2 regions of the Fictibacillus marinisediminis genome follow, and region 1 is predicted to be linked to the other one. Evidence: riboswitches for the same ligand, from Rfam matches in the RefSeq annotation. Region 1 holds a riboswitch; the other holds the start of a gene.
What was found. A riboswitch is a leader RNA that binds a small molecule or an ion and turns the genes downstream of it on or off. The one in region 1 is predicted to bind S-adenosylmethionine.

Region 1 (6,459 bases):
TAAGGGCTTTTCTTTCTATGAAGAACTTCATCCGGCAGGATTCCGGTAAGTGCTTTTCTGAGAAGGCCCTTTTCCCGCCCTTCCAGCATCTTCATCTCCCACGGTATGTTCCAGGCGTATTCAACGATCCGGTGGTCAGCAAACGGTACCCTGACCTCCAGACTTGCCCCCATGCTCATTCGGTCCTTACGATCGAGTAATGTTGTCATAAACCAGATCATGTTTAAGTAAAAAATCTCCCTGCGTTTCGCCTCCACTCCCGTTTCTCCATCAAGCCTTGGCATTTCCGCGAGTGATTCATGGAACCGCTGTTTCACATAGGAAGATAGATTTAGCTTATTCTTCCAATGATCATGCAGCAGATCTTCCCGCTCAGCCGTTGAACTCATCCATGGAAAAAGGGGCCTGTTCATAACTTTTGGTTTATGAAACCATGGATAACCGCCAAAAATTTCATCGGCACACTCACCGGAAAGTGCAACCGTGGAATGATCTTTAATCAGTCTGCAGAACCAAAGCAATGAGGAATCAACATCAGCCATTCCCGGAAGATCCCTTACTGCTACTGATTCCCGAAGGTGATTGACCAGCAGCTCTGTGTCAATGACACAATTGTGATGGACGGAGCCTGTGGCTTCCACCATCTTTTGAATAAATGGACCGTCGGCGTTCGGCTGGAAATCACTCGCTTTAAAATACTTGTCATTATCCACATAATCGATGCTGAACGTGTGGAGCCGCCCTCTATTCTCTGATTTAAAATGCTCTGCCGCAATTGCGGATATCACACTTGAGTCAAGGCCTCCCGATAAAAGGTGGAAACCGGCACATCGGCAACAAGCTGCCGTTGAACAGCATCCACCACCAGCTCTCTCACATTGGATACGGTTTCCTCCAGCGAATGAGGATGACACTCGCTCTTCACGTTCCAATACCGCCAAAGCCTTTGACCGTTTCTATCAAACGTTAAACCATGGCCGGGCCTAAGTTCACTGACTCCTTTAAACACACCATGTCCCGGAGTCCTTGATGGCCCCAGCCCGAAAACTTCCTGAAGACCTTCCCTCTCCAGTTCGGCTTTTACATCAGGATGAGCCAGGATCGCTTTTAATTCCGAACCGAACAAAAGACGTCCTCCCGCTATAGAGTAAAACAGCGGTTTGACACCAAGACGGTCTCGTGCTAGAAACAATTTTTCTTTTTGGGAATCCCAGATCGCAAAAGCAAAGATCCCATTAAAGTGATCAATACAGCTTTCTCCCCATTCAATATAGGAAATGAGAAGCACTTCGGTATCAGAATGACCTTCAAACTGGTACCCTTTTTTCAACAGTTCTTTTCTTAAATCCTCGGTGTTATAAAGCTCACCATTATAACAAAGTGTGCAAGGGGCGTTCTCTTCCCCCCTCGTCATCGGCTGTGCGCCGCCTTCAAGATCCACAACCGCCAGCCTTGCATGGCCGAAGCCTGCATGAGTGCGGCTCCATACGTTCAAAGCGTCCGGCCCGCGCTTCGATAATGTAGCTGCCATTTTAATCAATGTTTTATTTTCCTGTGAAACGTCGCGCTTCCAGTCTATCCATCCAGTAATCCCGCACACCGTCATCACCCTTTCCATTCGGATGCTGATTCATCCTTCCATAAGCGCCCAATACTTACTTTATGCAGGTAAGTGAGAATGGTTCACCGGTATGAGTGTGTAATTATTCAAGATTGAAAAGCTTGCAAACCAGCCATTAAAAAAACTGCAGCAAAGGAAGCTCCCTTTGCTGCAGTCAAGTGTGTAGCCTGATTATTTAACAGCTGTTTCCTGTTTATCGTAGATGGGCACCCAGCCTTCCTTTGATTTAAAGATTCGGACGGCCACAACTTTGCGGTCATCCATGAGTGTAAAGTAATGGCGATAGTTTTCAGGTACAGAAATGAGATCTCCTGGCTCCAGCTCAACGTCAAAAAATCGTCCCTCTGGCCCTTCAATCGCAAAAATACCGTGTCCGCTCACAATAAATCGTACTTCATCATCGGAATGGTGATGCTCTGCCAAAAAGTTTTTAAGCAGCTCATCAAGATTTGGAGTATCCGGTGACAGGGCAATTATATCTTCTGTCACGTATCCTCTTCTTTCTGACAGTTCATCAATTTCTTTTCTAAAGACCTGAATGATTTCTGCTTTCTCTTCATCACTTAAAGAATAGTTTTCTTTCAGGTGTGCAGGAAGTTTTTCAATATCCCAATTTTCGTAGATTACTCCCTGGCTTTCAAGATAATCACTAACCTTCTTAAGTTCTTCATACCTTTCATTGTTATCATGAAAACGTAATTGCGCCATATGGCATCCCCCTATGCTCGTTTTATATAAGTGATGGTTGTCCACCATGAAACTGCATTAATGATTTCATTTTAATATGATAGGAAAATAGAAACTCAATTGCTTCCAAGTGCCTTTTCGCCTCAAATCCCGATTTGCCCCAAACGGTGATTCCGTGGTTTCGAATAAGGACAGCTCTTGTATCAGGACCGATTGCCTTTCCGAAGCTTTCGGCCAATATCTTAAGATCCGCATAGTTCTCAATAATGGGAACCGTGATGGACCCCTCTTCCTCCCAGATGTTAAAGGCCTTGATCAGTTCCTGCCCTTTGAAAGTAACCTGCCCCTCTCCTGCATACAATTCTGAAATCACATTATTGTCCACAGTATGCACATGGAGACAGCAGCCCGCATCGGTCAGCTGGTATACTTTTGAATGAAGACCGGTTTCAGCTGAAGCGCGGAGATGCGTTGGATCAACCGCATTTCCCTCTGAATCCACCAATAGAAAATCCTCAGTCGTCCTTCTTCGCTTATCCTTTCCGCTTGCGGTAACCAAGAAGGTAAGCGGTTGATCACTTACCTTAATGGACAGGTTTCCGCTTGTTCCTGGAAACCAGTCCCTTTGTGCCAATTCATCCTTAATGTCCGCCAGTTCTGTCCATAGCGCATCAAGCGTACTCAAACTCTCACTCCCTTTTCTTCAAGATACTGTACAATCTCATAAAAAGTAGAGAAAGGATCGTATGCAATGCTGAGTTCTTCGCATTTCTCGATCAGGAAATCTCTGGCAAACACTTTATCCGCAATCTTGGCGGCCTGCAGGTCTGTAATGGAATCACCGATCACAATTTTTTCATAACGGGAAGAATCGTAGCCTCTCAGTATAGTAGGTTTACAGCATCCACAATCATTGCTGCAGGAGGAATCGCAGGAATGCGGCCAAAGAATCTGTATCGTCTCTCCCTGAAAATTACTCCCGTTGCAATAAATCTTATTTTGATTAATTATTCCATCAAGCATTGGATAAACGAAAAAATCAATTCCACCGCTGACGATAAACAGTGGGATATTGTGTTCTTTTGTATAAGCTGCAAATTCATTAAATCCTTCTCGAATTTTTGCTGTTGAGAGGACATAGCTCACAATCTCATTCTTCCTGTCGGATGGAATAAGGGAAAAGAGTTTCTCTACACCTTCCCGGATAGAGATCTCCTGATTTAGAATTTGATCTTTAATGAGTTCCCAGCCGTTCGGAGCAAAATTCTTCATGATATCGATAATATTATCTTTTTCGGTAATCGTACCGTCAAAGTCACAAAAGATAATTTTCGTTTTGCTCATGCTTTTACCAATCCGCCCCACAACTCAAGCGCTTCCTTTAAAGGTTTACTTTCCTGGCTGATCTGTTCAAGAGATTTGTTTAGCATCAATCCATCGATTGCATCGCGGAAAGCTCTGCCGCCGTCCACAGCTCCTCCTGGATGGCCGTGAACACCCCCACCAGCATTAATAATGCTTTCAATGCCAAAATCCTGAAGCAAGAGCGGTGTTAAACCAGGATGGATTCCTGCTGATGGTACCGGGAATGCCCCTTTCCAGTTTGCATCCTTCTCAGTCAGTTCGCCTGCAATGCCGATTGCATCTTCTTTTCGAAGAGCGACACTGCCATATGGTGACGGGAACAATACGAGATCCGCTCCTGCAAGGCGGAGCAGTTTACCAAGAAGCAGACGGTTGGAGATACCATAAAATTCCGATGGTGTAATCGCGCCTGATACGGCAGGATGTGCCATGATCGGAAGGCTAATGTCTGGATCTTCTGCTAAACTTTGCAAGACGTCAAGCCCATAGGCGAAAACGTTAAAGAGTAATGCGCTTGCCCCTAGCTCTGCCGCTTTTTTTGCTTTATCTTTCAGATCATAGGTTCGCCCTGTCAAATTCACCGCATACAGTGTCTTATGTCCGGTCTCTTGTTCAGTTGCCGTTAATACTTCTTTAGCAGCTGTTATTCGTTCTTCAAATGGTGTCAGCGGATTATCAAACAGGATTTCATCATCTTTTACGAGATCCACTCCGCCCAGCGCTTGTTCCTTCAGCTGATTCTTGAAATATTGAAGATCCCTGCCGATCACACCTTTAAAAATACTCATTAGAAGAGGCCTTTCAAAAACCCCCAGCTGATTGCGAATTCCATCAATTCCAAAAGAAGGTCCAGGAAAAGCCGAAGCCAATTCAGGGGAAAAATCAAGATTGATCAGCTTTACTTCTCCATCCAACGATAGTTTACCGAAAACAGTCGTCAAGATCGCCGGCAAGTCCGGTGTGAAGTTAGCGGCAGGATACGCGATTTTAAGAAGAGCCTGTTTTCTGGACGAGCCAAAGTATTGATTTACCCTCGTATCTTCGGGCAATTCATTGATTTCCACTACGTGGCCTTTATGGTTTCGCAGCTGTTCTTTCTGAAGATCCGGCAAGTCCGTCCATGAACCGACCGTCAGTCCGAGTGCAATTCCTTCAGCTTTTTTCTCAAAGTTGCCTTTTGGATCATGAACCAGATAGGTTGCAGTTATTGTCGACATGCTGAAATCCCTCCGAAAGCATAGATTTATTCCAATAAAAAACCTCTTCCCGAGGGAAGAGGCATAATAAACAAAAAGATACCGCTCCCTCTTATCTGTCAGCTGCCGCTGCAAGAATTAGCACCGTTTTTATCCTAAAGGATAAGCCGGTTGCCGGGCTTCATAGGGCTAGTCCCTCCACCTGCTCTTGATAAGAGAATAAATAAAATTATTCGAATGTTAGAATTACTTGTGATTATGACAGGTTACAAAAAATCTGTCAATCTCTTAAATGTACAACACTATCAAAATAATTTCAGCTGGGCAATCCGAACAACGGCTTCCTTCAGCCTGTTCTCATCCGTTAATAGCCCTGCTCTAACATAACCGTCTCCTTCTTTGCCAAAACCGATGCCTGGTGCAACAACGACATGTGCATGCTCCAGGAGATAATCTGCAAAACTTTCAGAGGTGAACCCTGAGGGAACAGGGAGCCAACAGAAGAAGGATCCTTTAGGGGCAGTCACATCCCAGCCGATCTCCCTCAATCCTGAAATAAACACATCACGCCGTTTTTCATACATGGAGACCAGATTTTCCACGCACTCCTGCGGCCCCAGGAGTGCTTTAGCTGCAGCTTCCTGTACAGCTGGGAAAAGGCTGACATAGAAGTGGTCCTGAAGAAGATTAATGCTTTCAATCACACACTCGTTCCCGATGGCAAAGCCTACTCTCCAGCCAGCCATGTTATACGTCTTGCTCATCGTATAGATTTCGACACCCTGTTCTTTCGCACCAGGAACCTGCAGATAGCTGACCGGTTTCTCGTTTTCAAATCCGATGGCTCCATAGGCAAAATCATGGACGACTAAAATATTATGCTTTTCGGCAAAGCTTACTGTATCTTTAAAGAACGGCACTGTCGCTACACCCGCCGTTGGATTATTCGGATAGTTCAAGAACATGAGTTTTGCCCGTTCTGCATCCTCTTGTGAGATTTCAGCGTAATCAGGCAGGAAATCATTTTCCTCTTTAAGAGGCATCATGCTCATCTCAGCTTCCGCCATGGCAAGTCCTGACCAGTAATCGGGATATCCAGGGTCAGGGACCAAGGCTAGGTCACCTTTGTTCAAAAAACATTGTGAAATCTCTACTAAACCTGCTTTACCTCCGAATAAGACAGCTACTTCTTTTTTAGGATCAACTTCTACGCCGAATTCTTTCTTGTAATGTTCAGCAACTGCCTCTTTTAAAAAATCATAACCCCTGAACGGAGAATATTTATGATATTGCGGGTTATGAGCAGCCTCCTGCAAAGCGGCCACAATATGCGGAGGAGTGGGCTGGTCAGGGTTTCCCTGGCCAAGGTTGATGATATCATGCCCTTTAGAAGCAGCAGCACTCACCTTTCCTACCAGCTTTGCAAAAAATTGTTCAGGCAGCCGCGATAAAGCTTCTGCTTGCTGGAATTGTTTCACGGTTACACATCCTGTCTTTCGTAATTTTCTTGAAATTCTAATCAATTATGTTATACGCTTAATTAAAATCTGTCAAAACGTTTTAATGGAGGATAGCATGAAACTTACTGTT
Region 2 (6,459 bases), 630 kb from region 1:
CCTTGTTTGTATGGTACCACTTGGCCGGAGAAAATGAAAAAATTGTGCTAGGAAAAAAGCCCTCCAGGGAGATTGAGGGCTTTTAAGAGTTAACAAAAATCTTGCGAAGAAGTCTGAATAATGAAATAGGATCAATTAATTGAAGTTAGGCTCAATTATTTCTGATTTGGCTCAATTAATTGAAGTTTAGCTCAAAAAAGTTGAGTTCGGCTCAATTAATCAAAAATAAGCTCAATATCGACAAAATCGCTCTTTAGACCGAAGCAAGTTCCTTCGCTTTATTTACTTCAAATTCTTTCTTAATCCCAGCAAGCACTTCTCCGTTCGTGAGAAGCTGATAGCCTGTCAAGGCAAGAGCTTTTGCGCCGAGGATAAGCGCTTGATCGCCTTGTTCTGATTTTGCGGCCTCTCTGAACTCATCCGTATGTCCGACTATGTGATCAGGGCCGATTTGAAGATAGGGATGGATGGTCGGCACGGCCTGGCTGATGTTTCCGGCATCAGTTGATCCCAAACCGCTGCGGTGCGAAGTATCGACTGCCGCTCCAAGGCTCTCCAGCTGTTCTTGAAACACTTTATCAAACGACCGATTCAATAAAAGGTTATCCACCTGATTCTGAAAAGCAATAACATTAAGCTTTGCGCCTGTTGCAAGGGCAGCACCTTCTGCAATGGCTGTTACTTTTTTCGTTGTCTCATCCAGTCTTGCTCTTGTGGAAGCACGAATGTAAAAACGGGCCTTCGCATATTCAGGCACAATATTAGGAGCGTCTCCCCCGTGTGTAATGATGCCATGAATTTTCACATCGTCCGCCACATGCTGGCGCAGTGCGTTAATCCCGACAAACAACTGAATAACTGCATCAAGCGCATTAATTCCCTTTTCCGGTGCTGCAGCCGCATGAGCGGGCTTCCCGATGTATTCAAAGTCCATCGGATCAACGGCAAGCGATGTCCCGGTAATGCGGTTAGCATTACCCGGATGGAACATTAACGCAGCATCAATGCCGTCCAGTAAACCGTGTTTCACAAAGCTTCCCTTCGCACTTCCGTTCTCTCCGCCTTCTTCAGCAGGCGTTCCAAAAACAGCTACTTCTCCTCCGATCTCATCGATAACAGAAGCAAGAGCGATGGCCGCTGCCACACTTGATGTACCGATGATATTATGGCCGCATGCATGACCGATGCCGGGAAGTGCATCATATTCTGCTAAAAAGGCAACGGATGGCCCATCTAGAATAGAACGCTTACGGGCAACAAATGCCGTTTCGTGACCGGCCACTCCGCGTTCTACCTGAAACCCCTCTTTTTCGAGCAGCGATGTAAGCAGGCTGGATGCAAACACTTCTTCATTTCCGATTTCTGGATTGTCATGGATCTCGTGAGAAGTTTGAATGTAAGCCGCTTGGTTTACATCAATGTTCGTACGGATTTGTTCCTGGATTTCTCCCGTAGTTCTGCTGATTACAGTCATGATCTCAGATCCTTTCTCTCTATTACTCTCCAATTTCACTTAGCGGTACAAACGTAGGAATGGTTGCACCTTTATAGATTTCTTTAATCTTCTTGGCTGTATCTTTTGATTGATAGATCTTCGCAATTTTTTTCAGCGATTTTTTATTTTTATCTTCAGTTCTTGTTGCAATGATATTGATATATGGCTTTGCAGTCTTGCTTTCAAGGAAGATCGAATCTTTCTTCGGATTCATTCCAGCATCGACAGCAACGCCATTGTTAATGATTGAAGCGGCCACATCAGGAAGCACCCGTGGTGTCTGGCCTGCGACTACTGGTTTAAGCTTTAAGTGTTTTTTGTTCTCCACCACTTTTTTCAGATCACCATTTCCATCAAAGTTCTTTTCCAGTTTGATTAGCCCTGCACTCTGCAGAAGAAGCAATGCACGACCCATGTTCGTAGCTTCATTCGGCAAAGCAATGGTTGATCCAGCCGGGATATCCTTGATGTCCTTGTATTTTTTAGAGTAAACGCCCATAGGCGCAATGACGGTTGTTGCAATTGGTGCTAAATCCAATTTGTGTTCTTTTTTAAATGCGTTGAAGTAAGAGATGGTCTGAAACGCATTGGCATCAATATCCCCGTCAGCCAATGCCTGATTCGGACGGACATAATCGGAGAACTCTACGATTTCCAAATCAATGCCTTCTTTTTCTGCTTTTTTAGCGATATACTTCCACACGTCACTGTCAGATCCGCTGATGCCCATCTTTACTTTTTCAAGCCCCTTTTTATCTCCGCCGCTGCATGCGCTCAAGAATGCCGACATTAAAACCCCGATGACTAAAATGATCAATGAATATTTTTTCATAAGATTTCCCTTCTCCCTTTTTCTCTTTTTATCTTCTTCTAATTTTTCTGGAGAGTATATTTCCGGTACTCTGCAAGCCTTGAACAAGGATGACGAGCAGAACGACGGTGACAATCATCACGTCTGTATCAAATCGCTGATAGCCGTAGGCAATGGCCAGATCGCCCAAGCCTCCTCCACCAACAGCCCCTGCCATCGCCGAAGCTCCGACCAAGCCGATCGTTGCAATCGTAAACGACAGGATCAGTGAACTGAATGCTTCCGGCAGCAGTATGCGAAAGATGGTCTGCCAAGGAGTAGCTCCCATGGCCTCTGCGGCCTCTACAATGCCCGGATCGATCTCAAGCAGGCTGTTTTCCACGAGCCTTGCGATATAGGGGCCGGCATATACAATCAATGGGACAATCGCGGCCGATGTCCCGATTGAGGTACCGACTACTAATCTCGTAAACGGGATAATCGCCACCATTAAGATGATGAACGGTATCGAACGCAGAACGTTTACAATCGCGTTCAAAACGTTAAAGACGGCCAGGTTTTCAAGAATGTGGCCCTTCCTCGTGACTACGAGTACTACCCCAAGCGGAATGCCGATTACAGCCGAGAACAATAAGGAAAATCCAACCATCGTTAAGGTATCACCGGCCGCATTTAAAATGTCCACCCAAAATGTACTCCAATCAACTTGCATAAGGTGCAACCTCCCTTATTTCGACTTCACTCTGGTTCACGAAAAAGATTGCTCTTCGGATTTCCTGTTCGTCCCCGAAAAATTGAACGACAAGGTTTCCGAAAGGAACGTCTTGGAGTTCTGTGACATGGCCGTATAGAACACTGACGTCCACGTTGAATTTTTTGGCAATCTGTGACAGCAGCGGCTGTCCTGTGGATGCTCCGGTAAATACGATCCTGAAAATCTGATGATTCCTGTCCTGCTTTTTCAATAGGTTTTTAAGGGACTCAGGCAGTTCATCCTGAAGAACCGAACTGACGAAACGCCTTGCCGTCTCAGTCTGTGGCCTGGCAAACAAATCAAAAACGCTCCCCTTCTCGATCACTTCGCCACCCTCCATCACAGCAACGGAATCACATATCTCCCGGATGACGTTCATCTCATGGGTGATGATAAGGATCGTAATGTTGTATTCCTTATTGATTTTTTTCAGAAGCTTTAAAATACTGGAGGTCGTCTGCGGATCCAATGCCGATGTTGCTTCATCACACAATAGCACTTCCGGATCAGTGGAGAGCGCCCTGGCAATGCCTACCCGCTGTTTTTGTCCGCCGGAGAGCTGGTCGGGATATTTATGCCCATGCTCGGACAAGCCCACAAATTCCAGCAAGTCGTTCACCTTCTCTTTAACGAATGATTTCTTCTTGCCGAGAAGATAAAGCGGTGTCGCAATATTATCAAATACCGTTTTTGCGTTCAGCAGATTAAAATGCTGAAAAATCATGCCGATATTTTTTCGTTTTTTTCTCAGTTCCTTCGGAGACAATCTCGCCATGTCTTCCTCTCCTACTAAGACGTGCCCTGATGTCGGCTTCTCCAAAAGATTCACACATCGCAGCAAGGAGCTCTTTCCTGCTCCGCTGTATCCCACAACACCATAGATCTCTCCTTTTTTTATCTCAAAGCTCACATTGTTTAACGCTCTTACTTGGCTTTTGCCACTCTCATAAATTTTGGTTACCTCTTCAAATCGAATCAATGATGTGATCTCCTTTCTCGCTACTGTTAAAACATCAAAAAAAGCCTCTTCTTGAAAACAAGAAGAGGCCTGAAGCATCGAAATGAGTGGCTGATCTCTTCTTATCTTCCAAGCGCTAATCGCTTGCCGGACTTGGCACAGTATTCCCATTAAACCGGAAACCCGCTGCCGAGGCTTCAAAGGGCCAATCCCTCCACCTCTCTGGATAAGAAACAAATAATGTTCAATTAAATAAAAAAATCTCTTCTTAAAGAAAGAAGAGATTTTGTATCCATAAGGAAACGAGCTGCTCTTCTTATCTTCCAAGCCCCTTAAAGGAACTTGCTGGAATTGGCACAGTGTTTTTCAAAAGAAAAACCTGCTGCCGAGGTATCATAGGGCCATATCCCTCCACCTCTCTGGATAAGAAACACGTTCATATTTACTTGATGAGATCTATCTTATACCATGATCTAAGTCGATGTCAAATCTTTTTTCGGAGTTCTCAGATCGGAATAAAAACACTGAAGCCATAAAAGCCAGCCACATTGCTCCTCCGGCAACTCCAGCCAGTACATCCGTAATATAGTGAATGCCAAGATAAATTCTGCTCCAGCAAATAAATCCAAGGTGCACCGCCAATATACAAAATTTCGTTCTAACAAACTTTTTTGATAAGAGTGTAAAAAGACCATAAAGAGCTGTTGCATTCATCGAATGAGCACTCGGATATCCATACCTTATGTAAAAAGGCTTAGTGGATGGAGGCCGCTGCTTCCAATTCTTTCTCCAAACAGAGTTAATCAAACGGCATCCGATCAGGTTGGCTATTAATAAAAAAACAATGTTTCTCTTTCCTTTTTTCCTGTATCTGTATGCAGAATAAATAGTGGCAGGAATCAACAGAAATCCAGAACCAAGAAAAGAGTAACTTCTCAGAAAGAAATCCACGAAACCTCCGCCCCGTGCTGAAAATATAGCCAAGCTTCCGATTCCGTCGAGTTTCATCCAATGATCATCATTACGAAGCCTGTTCATTAGTCTTAAAGCTAAAATACCCATTATCATAACGCCGCTTACAATTGCCATATTCTCTTTTTTCATATCCGCCCTCACTTTAACTTGCTTTTTATGTACATATCCTTTCATGTGGAGGACTATTTTATGCGTTCAGGTATACTCTATTGTTAAAGTTTCACCGCATCTTTTTCTAAGAAAACCATAATGCTGCCCTGTTCTATTTTTTGCACATAACGCTCAGCCGTCCGTTCTGAAAGATCCAGGGACATGAGAACTTCTTTTAAATCATCCTCTGAATCTTCATTAAACATGGATGCAAATGGACCAGCAGCAAGCAGCGGACCAATACCGGGAACACCAAGGCCTGGGACCGCGATGGCTCCGCCGATACCAGTCAGAAAACCTGCAATGGTTCCATAGGCGGCTTCGTTTACATCTTCGTCCAGATGTTCTTCTGAAACATTCGTTTTATCGGCAACACGATCCATCTTTCCATCATCTTTAGCAAGGATGGAGATGTCCTTTGCACTGTATCCTTTATTCACCAGGGATTGTATACTATCAACAGCTTCGTTCTCTGTTTCATACACTCCAATCACCATTTTGCTCATATGTATGACCTCCTAATCAAAGTCTGATTTTATTACTAGTATTTACCCCAACCCTATATCTGTAAACAGGTGTCATCATAAGGATAAGATAACTCCCCTACAAATTCCGGGGAGCTATAGATGGTTTTCTCTTTTAGGATAGACCGGCTCTTTGAAAAATATATTCCTTTTGATCCGCCTCTTCCCTTGTGTCTCCCAGTACGAGGCCCTGTAGAAGCGTGTCGGCATCTTTATAAGGGCTTTCACTGCCATTGTAGATCGACAGCGGAATGAAATATCCATCTTCAATCCCCCGTTTCACTTCATCATACAGGGGTTCTATACCGCCCTTGGATTTCCAGGAAACGAATTTGATTACCTTTTTACCGAGCTGTTCTTCAATACTTTCTCTCAGAAGAAGTGCGGCGGTAGAACCGTTGACTCTATAATTTAAATCAAAGGCCATTTTCCTTCCATCAGCCGTTACCGCAATGTCAAATCCAGCAATCCCTTTATAGCCTCTTTTACAGCCTTCTTCCATAATTCTTCTCCCGACCTTGATGACCTCATCATCGGGTTCTGACTCTTTATCGACCCAGTTTCCTTTATATTTTCCGTCTTCCGTAATATTTTGGACCGTACTGCCCAGATAGATCAGACGGTCATCTGCTGTACAGGCAAACTGAACGCAGTAATTGTGCTCGATCTCCAAGTACTCTTCTATGACGATTCCTTCACAGGAGGCGAAAAAGTTTGCTGCCCTGTCAATGTCCTCCTGATTTTTGCAGATAAATACATCAAAACCCGCCGCATTTGCCTCATTTGTCGCTG

Region 2: it holds a riboswitch for S-adenosylmethionine, as region 1 does, so the genes downstream of both, LCY76_RS05450 (methionine ABC transporter ATP-binding protein) here and mtnW (2,3-diketo-5-methylthiopentyl-1-phosphate enolase) in region 1, are expected to answer to the same signal.

The regions. Positions count from the first base shown of each region.
Region 1 is NZ_JAIWJX010000002.1:1,609,184-1,615,642, reverse strand. Features, by position in the region: partial or broken gene asnB (asparagine synthase (glutamine-hydrolyzing)) at 1-1,618, opposite strand, end outside; gene LCY76_RS08765 (1,2-dihydroxy-3-keto-5-methylthiopentene dioxygenase) at 1,793-2,329, opposite strand; gene LCY76_RS08760 (methylthioribulose 1-phosphate dehydratase) at 2,352-2,993, opposite strand; gene LCY76_RS08755 (2-hydroxy-3-keto-5-methylthiopentenyl-1-phosphate phosphatase) at 2,990-3,652, opposite strand; gene mtnW (2,3-diketo-5-methylthiopentyl-1-phosphate enolase) at 3,649-4,890, opposite strand; SAM riboswitch class I at 4,979-5,087, opposite strand; gene LCY76_RS08745 (pyridoxal phosphate-dependent aminotransferase) at 5,175-6,347, opposite strand; gene LCY76_RS08740 (carbon-nitrogen family hydrolase) at 6,433-6,459, shown strand, end outside.
Region 2 is NZ_JAIWJX010000002.1:983,111-989,569, reverse strand. Features, by position in the region: gene LCY76_RS05465 (M20 family metallopeptidase) at 254-1,513, opposite strand; gene LCY76_RS05460 (MetQ/NlpA family ABC transporter substrate-binding protein) at 1,497-2,327, opposite strand; gene LCY76_RS05455 (methionine ABC transporter permease) at 2,356-3,018, opposite strand; gene LCY76_RS05450 (methionine ABC transporter ATP-binding protein) at 3,008-4,039, opposite strand; SAM riboswitch class I at 4,138-4,251, opposite strand; SAM riboswitch class I at 4,332-4,448, opposite strand; gene LCY76_RS05445 (phosphatase PAP2 family protein) at 4,475-5,122, opposite strand; gene LCY76_RS05440 (YflT domain-containing protein) at 5,206-5,649, opposite strand; gene LCY76_RS05435 (ATP-grasp domain-containing protein) at 5,783-6,459, opposite strand, start outside.